3 regions of the Paenibacillus sp. FSL L8-0502 genome follow, and region 1 is predicted to be linked to each of the others. Evidence: predicted binding sites of a transcription regulator. Region 1 holds the regulator's gene; each other region holds the start of a gene.
The links. Region 1 encodes Rex, which represses fermentation and respiration genes when NADH is low (regulators of the CRP and FNR family bind a similar motif). Its sites were predicted from a motif close to TTGTGAAATATTTCACAA; they were not measured.

Region 1 (2,280 bases):
GGACATGTATATGGCGCATGCGGTGACATCATCGTTGTAATACGGCCGTCTGCTTTACCGTGCCAGTTACGCGCAAAAGTCACGGCCTCTGCCAGCTTGATTCGCTGTTCTTCCTCCGAACATAGTCCAATTGCTCCACGCATCAGACTTGCACGAATACCTGACTCTTCAGCCACACGAGCCACCTCATCCATATGATCGTACATATCGAGGAAGGTTGTTGTTCCACCTTTCAGCATTTCCAGCACAGACAAGGACGTACCCCAGTACACGTCTGTAGATGTAAACTTGGCTTCCATAGGCCACATTTTTTCCTGAAGCCATACTTGAAGTGCCAAATCATCTCCATGCCCACGCAGTAGAGACATCGCCGCATGACCATGAGTATTGATCAGACCAGGTAAAAACAATAGCCCTTTACCATCGATCGCTTCCGTCTCTTCCTCACCCGCAGGCAAGGTTTCGCCAATATAAGTAATACGACTATCCTCCACAATCATAAAACCATGGACTACCCCTGCTTCTGGTCCATTTACGGCAAAAGATCCGTTTTTAATCATCCATTTATTCACTGTCATATTGTGCTTCTTCCTTTCCGTCCTCCAAATAATAAGCGAGGCTAAGCAAATCAGTTGTAAAGTCTGTGGCATGAATCCGAATGTTGGCTGGTGCCTTGAGAGTAGTCGGTGCAAAGTTCAGGATCGCTCCAATTCCGCTATCAATAAGCCTATCAGCCACGTGCTGTGCTTCAAAATCAGGTACGGTAATAATCCCGATTCGAATGTTTTTTTCTTTCACAGTCGCTTCCAGTTCATCCATCGGTTGCACGACCAATGTATTGATCTTGGTTCCTACCTTATCCGGAAACGCATCAAATACCGCCACAATCTTCATATTGTCTTTTAAATAAGCGTTATAATTCGAAAGGGCTTGCCCCAGATTACCCGCTCCGACCAATACTACATTAATTTGTTGGTCGATTTTCAGGATATGGCGTATTTTCTCAATGAGATAAGAAACATCATAACCGATACCCTTCCGACCAAAATCTCCAAAATAAGCAAGATCTTTACGGATTTGGGCCGGGTTCAAATCTAGCCTCTGTCCCAGCTCTTGAGAAGAGACCGTAGCCACCTCCCGTTTGTGCAGTGCATTCAGATAACGTAAATATACGGGTAACCTCCGTACGACAGCCTCTGAAATTTTATCTGATTTCATACTTGCTCCCCCTAATTGTAACGAACATACTTATGTCCGTCCGTTATGCCTCTGTCTCCGGGGCGGATTGGAGCCATTCGGCGATGCGGGGCACCATTTGCTCCGATGGCATATGCTCCATTTTTGGTCCCGGTAACGAGTACAAAAAGTGCTTTCCGTAATAGGATTCAATCACACGCGTATCATAAACGATAACGACCCCGTGGTCGTTCGCTGTACGTACCAACCGACCAAATCCCTGTTTGAAGCGAATGACCGCTTGCGGTACAGACAGCTTCATAAATGGATTCTTCTTCTGCTGCTGGAGCAGTTCGCTTTTTGCCTCCAGCAGCGGGTGATTCGGCGGTTGAAACGGCAAGCGAACAATGGCTAGACAAGTCAGAGCCTTCCCCGGAATATCGACGCCTTCCCAGAAACTGCTGGTCCCCAGCAATACAGAAGCTTTCGCTTCCTGAAACCGGCGGGTTAGCTTGCTGCGACTTCCACTGTCCACACCTTGTCCCAGCACAGTAATTTCGCTGGATGCTAAGGCCTCTTTGAGCGGCTCATACACTTGCCGGAGCATCCGATAGGACGTAAACAGAACGAGCATTCTCCCACGTGTCGCCTGAGCAGTCGCTCCTAGAGAGCTAACGAGCATATCTACAAAATGCGCATCTCCTACACTGCCCTTCACACTTGGGAAATCCCGTGGAATAACCAGCAACACCTGATCCCTGTAATTAAAGGGTGACGGGAGCTGCGAAGTCATCAGCCGCTCTTGATCTGCGGCCTCCTGTAAGCCGAGCTGATCGATCATGTACTGAAACGACTTATCTACCGACAAGGTAGCAGAAGTCAGAATAATGCTTCTTTTTTTGTCAAAAAACATTTCTTTCAACTGGCGGCTCACATCGACGGGTACCGCATAAAATTGCAATGATTTACTACGGAATTGCCCGCTTGCCTCGAGCCAGTATACGGTTGTTTCATCATCGAGTCGGATAAAAAAGCGCAAATTTTCTCGAATCCCCGCCAAATCCTTGAGCAGACCCGTGATATCTGTAATAAGGCTATCCGCCG
Region 2 (2,280 bases), 2.0 Mb from region 1:
TGTCTGACTTGGGTGTAGTGACCAAGATGCTTCATGAGGTAACGAGTGTGGATACGGCTGGCAAGTCGCTGCATGCCCGTAATCTCCAAACAGGTGAAGAATTTACAGACACATTTGATAAACTAATTGTGACCACGGGATCATGGCCCATTATTCCAAAGCTGGAAGGCATTGAACTTGATCATATTTTGCTCTGTAAAAACTATAATCATTCCAATGATATCATTGAGAAAGCCCAGCACGTACAGAACATTACAGTCGTGGGAGCTGGATACATTGGTGTTGAATTGGTAGAAGCTTTCCAAATGAATGGTAAAAATGTAACGCTGATCGACAGTGCTGATCGTATATTGAATAAGTATTTGGACCATGAGTATACAGACCGGATTGAAAGTTCCCTGAAGGAACATGGCATTAAGCTGGTACTTGGCGAGACGGTGAGTCGTTTTGAGGGTACGAACGGTAAGGTAAGTAAAGTCGTGACCTCTAAAGGAGAATATGAAACAGAGCTTGTTATTCTCTGCATCGGTTTCCGACCTCAAACGGATCTGCTCAAAGGTCAGGTAGATATGTTGCCTAACGGTGCGATCATTGTGGATAACTATATGCAAAGTAGTTGCCCGGACGTGTTTGCAGCAGGCGACAGTTGTGCAATTCGCTATAATCCGACCGGCAAAACGGCTTATATCCCTTTGGCAACCAACGCAGTTCGTATGGGTACGCTGGTGGCACGTAATCTGGTGCAACCAACCATTGCCTACATGGGAACCCAAGGAACTTCGGGTATCAAAATTTACGAAGACAATATCGCAGGAACAGGCATGACGGAAGCTGCGGCAACAGATGAAGGCATGACTGTAGAAGCTGTAACCATTGAGGACAGCTACCGACCTGAATTTATGCCAACCTCCGAAAAAGTGTTACTGAAAGTGGTATATGAACAGGGGACGCGGAGAATTCTGGGTGCTCAAATTATGTCGAAGGTGGATTTGACGCAATCCATTAACACGCTATCCGTAGCCATTCAAAACCATATGACCATTGACCAGTTGGCCTTTGTCGATTTCTTCTTCCAGCCGCACTATAACAAGCCTTGGAATTTCTTGAACGCGGCAGGTTTACAAGCATTGCCTACAATATCTGAACGGAACCCAGTTACTGTATAATTAGATTTGTCTGTGACATTGTTCATAAGTTTGTCAACAATCTGAGGCGTACGGATGAATCCTTATAGTACAATATAGAGTAGCATAAGGATCAGGGGGGAAGTAACTTATGGGTTTGTTTTATATCCTTTTTCTTGTAGTCGTGGCCATGGTAGGCCTTGGTGGAGTTCTTTGGTTCTTAAGAGCAGTTGAAAAGGAAGAATACAATTAAATGTAAAGCGCGTAGTAGCGCAGTAGATGTAATAATACAGAAAAACAGTCCTTTTTTCAGGGGCTGTTTTTTTTATAGTTACGAAAGTGATTTTTTTCACAAACTTAATCACTGATTTTAAATAAAATATGAAAGAAGAATATTTTAGTGAATAGATATTAAAGGAGCGGGGATATATGGCGAGCTATAAACCGGGGCAAATTGCTGAAAAGACGGTGGAAACAGGAGTGGCCAAGGCGAACAACCCGTGGACTGTGGCGGTGGTACTGGGGTTTTTGGCAGGTGCATTTATTGCACTCGGGTTTTTGCTGGATATACGTGTTATTGCAAGTGCGCCTAAAGAATGGGGAAGCATTGCCACCTTTATTGGAGCTGCGGTGTTCCCTATTGGTCTGGTATTAGTTTTGATCGCAGGCGGAGAATTGCTGACCGGCAATATGATGGCGGTCCCTTTGGCGAGATGGGCAGGACGGATTAAGACAGGAGTCATGTTTCGTAATTTGGCGATTATTACGCTCAGTAATTTTGCAGGTGCGTTATTCGTTGCATTTTTCTTTGGGCATGTGCTGGGTTTGACAGAAATGGGCCCTTATCTGGACAAAGTGGTGGATATGGCAGGACATAAGCTACACGAAAGCTTTTTGCAGTCTTTTATATCGGGTATAGGATGTAACTGGCTCGTAGCACTGGCTGTATGGTTGGCATATAGCACAGACTCCATTGGCGGCAAAATTATGGGGATTTGGTTCCCGACCATGGCCTTTGTGGCTATTGGATTTCAGCACGTTGTTGCCAATATGTTTCTCATTCCGGCGGCTATTTTTGCAGGCCACTTTTCATGGGCAGATTATGTTATGAACTTCATTCCGGTCTGGCTGGGGAATTTGGTAGGAGGTAGCCTGT
Region 3 (2,280 bases), 2.7 Mb from region 1:
TTTTTATTAGTGAACGTATGAACAAGATAAATAATAACAATGTATTCAAGGATTTTAGCCTGGTCTAGTCAAACATCCCTCAAGGTTCGAAACAGGCTTGTTCTTATCGCGGAAGTTAAGGTGGGAGTTCTGTATTTTCTGCTAATTTGCAGGTACGTTCAGTGGTGTTATGTATGTATAATCATGGTATTATGCATAGAGATGTAAAGTAAAAGCGCGGGCGTTTCCTATCCGCTGAAAGCCCACTCAGCATACAGAAACAAACATGAGATGAAATGGGCAAGTTATGGTAAACTATATGGAGTTATAGAAGACCTGAAAGAGGAGTACTATATGACACAATTTGTCTATAAGCAAATTATTGACGATCTCAAGATGAAAATCTTTGCTGGAAAGTTTGCAGATATGAGATTGCCAGATGAACGTAGTCTTAGTGAGACTTACCAGGTTAGTCGTAGTTCAATTAAACGTGCTCTGACTAAAATGGAGAATGTCGGAATTATTTTTAAAAAACAAGGTTCCGGGACATTTATTAATCCATTATACATAAGAAATGAATCTATCTTTAACTACGAAGGCTCTAATCTAGGAGTCACTGATAATTTTCAAATGCATGGTAAAAAGCCAAAAATCAAAGTACTGAGTTTTGAGGTCATTCCGCCAACAGAAGAATTACAGCGCGATTTGTTCTTGGAGACTCATGATTTTGTATACAAAATTGTCCGCTTACGTTTGTTTGATGATGATCCTTTTATGATTGAAACAGGCTATATCCCTATTAAAATTGTTCAGAATTTAAATCAGACTATTATCGAGGGGTCCATTTTTAATTATTTGGAAGACTCGCGGAACTTGGCCGTCACCAAATCTTTTTTATCCATTTTTGCAGAACCGTCCCAAGAGAATGATCAAAAGCTGCTACATTTAAATGAAAATGAGCCTGTAGGTATTATGGAAGGTGTGTTCTTTTTAGATAACGGTACGCCATTTGAGTTTTCTCATATGCGATTTCATTACAAATATTTAAAATTTAATACCTTTGTATCGGTTCACTAATGATAAGACTGGAGAATTCTCCGGTCTTTTTTTTATAATTTTGAGAAAAGGATTGGAGCCTGCGATTGCAACGGTTATTACAAATTTTATTGGTTTATACTTCTATATATTTTAATGTAAGAGCTTTTTTACTGTCTTTTTAATTTATATTTCATAGTATGTTCAAAATTTCACAAAATTGGACCGTATCACTTGTGAAAAAGGTTGAATTTAATCGGCGCGGCGTTATGATGTACATGTAGATGAAATTTCCGGAAATAAATTACAAACAATACTACTTAGGGAGTGGACACCATGTCATTATCACCCGTGTTAGCAGATTATTCATCTAAAACATATTTAGAAAAACTTGATGCATATTGGCGTGCAACGAACTACATTTCGGTAGGTCAGCTTTATTTAAAAGATAATCCTTTGTTGAGAGAGCCTTTAAAAGATTCAGATGTGAAGGTTAAGCCTATTGGACACTGGGGCACAATTCCAGGACAAAACTTTATTTATGCACATCTAAATCGTGTTATTAATAAATATGATTTGAACATGCTTTACATTGAGGGCCCTGGTCACGGCGGTCAGGTTATGGTTTCAAATTCATATCTGGATGGAAGTTACACCGAAATCTATCCGCAAATTACGCAAGATATCCCAGGTATGAAGAAATTGTTCAAACAATTCTCTTTCCCTGGCGGTATTGCTTCACATGCTGCTCCTGAAACACCTGGATCTATCCATGAAGGTGGAGAATTAGGCTACTCCCTTTCTCATGGTGTAGGTGCCATTCTGGATAATCCTGATCTGATTTCGGCTGTTGTTATTGGTGATGGCGAAGCTGAAACGGGTCCACTAGCCGCTTCGTGGTTCTCTAACAGATTTATCAACCCGATCACGGATGGTGCAGTGCTGCCAATCTTGCACTTGAATGGCTTTAAGATTAGTAACCCAACGATTATGTCTCGTCAATCGAAAGAAGAATTGACCTCATACTTTAAAGGTTTGGGCTGGGAGCCATTCTTTGTTGAAGGTGAAAATCCGGATCACATGCATCCAGAAATGGCGAAAGTATTGGATACGGCCATCGAGAAAATTGAAGCTATTCAAAAGAATGCGCGTGAAAATAATGATCTTACTCGTCCAGCGTGGCCGATGATTGTATTCCGTTCACCTAAAGGCTGGACGGGTCCAAAGGAATGGGACAACGTGCCGAATACAAATTCATTCCGTGCC

Region 2: NSQ57_RS23190 (formate/nitrite transporter family protein) is a predicted target of Rex. The motif match lies at 1,462-1,479, and genes of this name have one in related genera.
Region 3: NSQ57_RS01065 (phosphoketolase family protein) is a predicted target of Rex. The motif match lies at 1,215-1,232, and genes of this name have one in related genera.

What each region holds. Positions count from the first base shown of each region.
Region 1 covers NZ_CP151958.1:3,354,497-3,356,776, forward strand. Annotated here, with positions in the region: gene NSQ57_RS14320 (amidohydrolase) at 1-578, opposite strand, end outside; gene NSQ57_RS14325 (redox-sensing transcriptional repressor Rex) at 565-1,218, opposite strand; gene dinG (ATP-dependent DNA helicase DinG) at 1,262-2,280, opposite strand, start outside.
Region 2 covers NZ_CP151958.1:5,315,591-5,317,870, reverse strand. Annotated here, with positions in the region: gene NSQ57_RS23195 (FAD-dependent oxidoreductase) at 1-1,166, shown strand, start outside; gene NSQ57_RS23190 (formate/nitrite transporter family protein) at 1,554-2,280, shown strand, end outside.
Region 3 covers NZ_CP151958.1:236,025-238,304, forward strand. Annotated here, with positions in the region: gene NSQ57_RS01060 (GntR family transcriptional regulator) at 334-1,056, shown strand; gene NSQ57_RS01065 (phosphoketolase family protein) at 1,351-2,280, shown strand, end outside.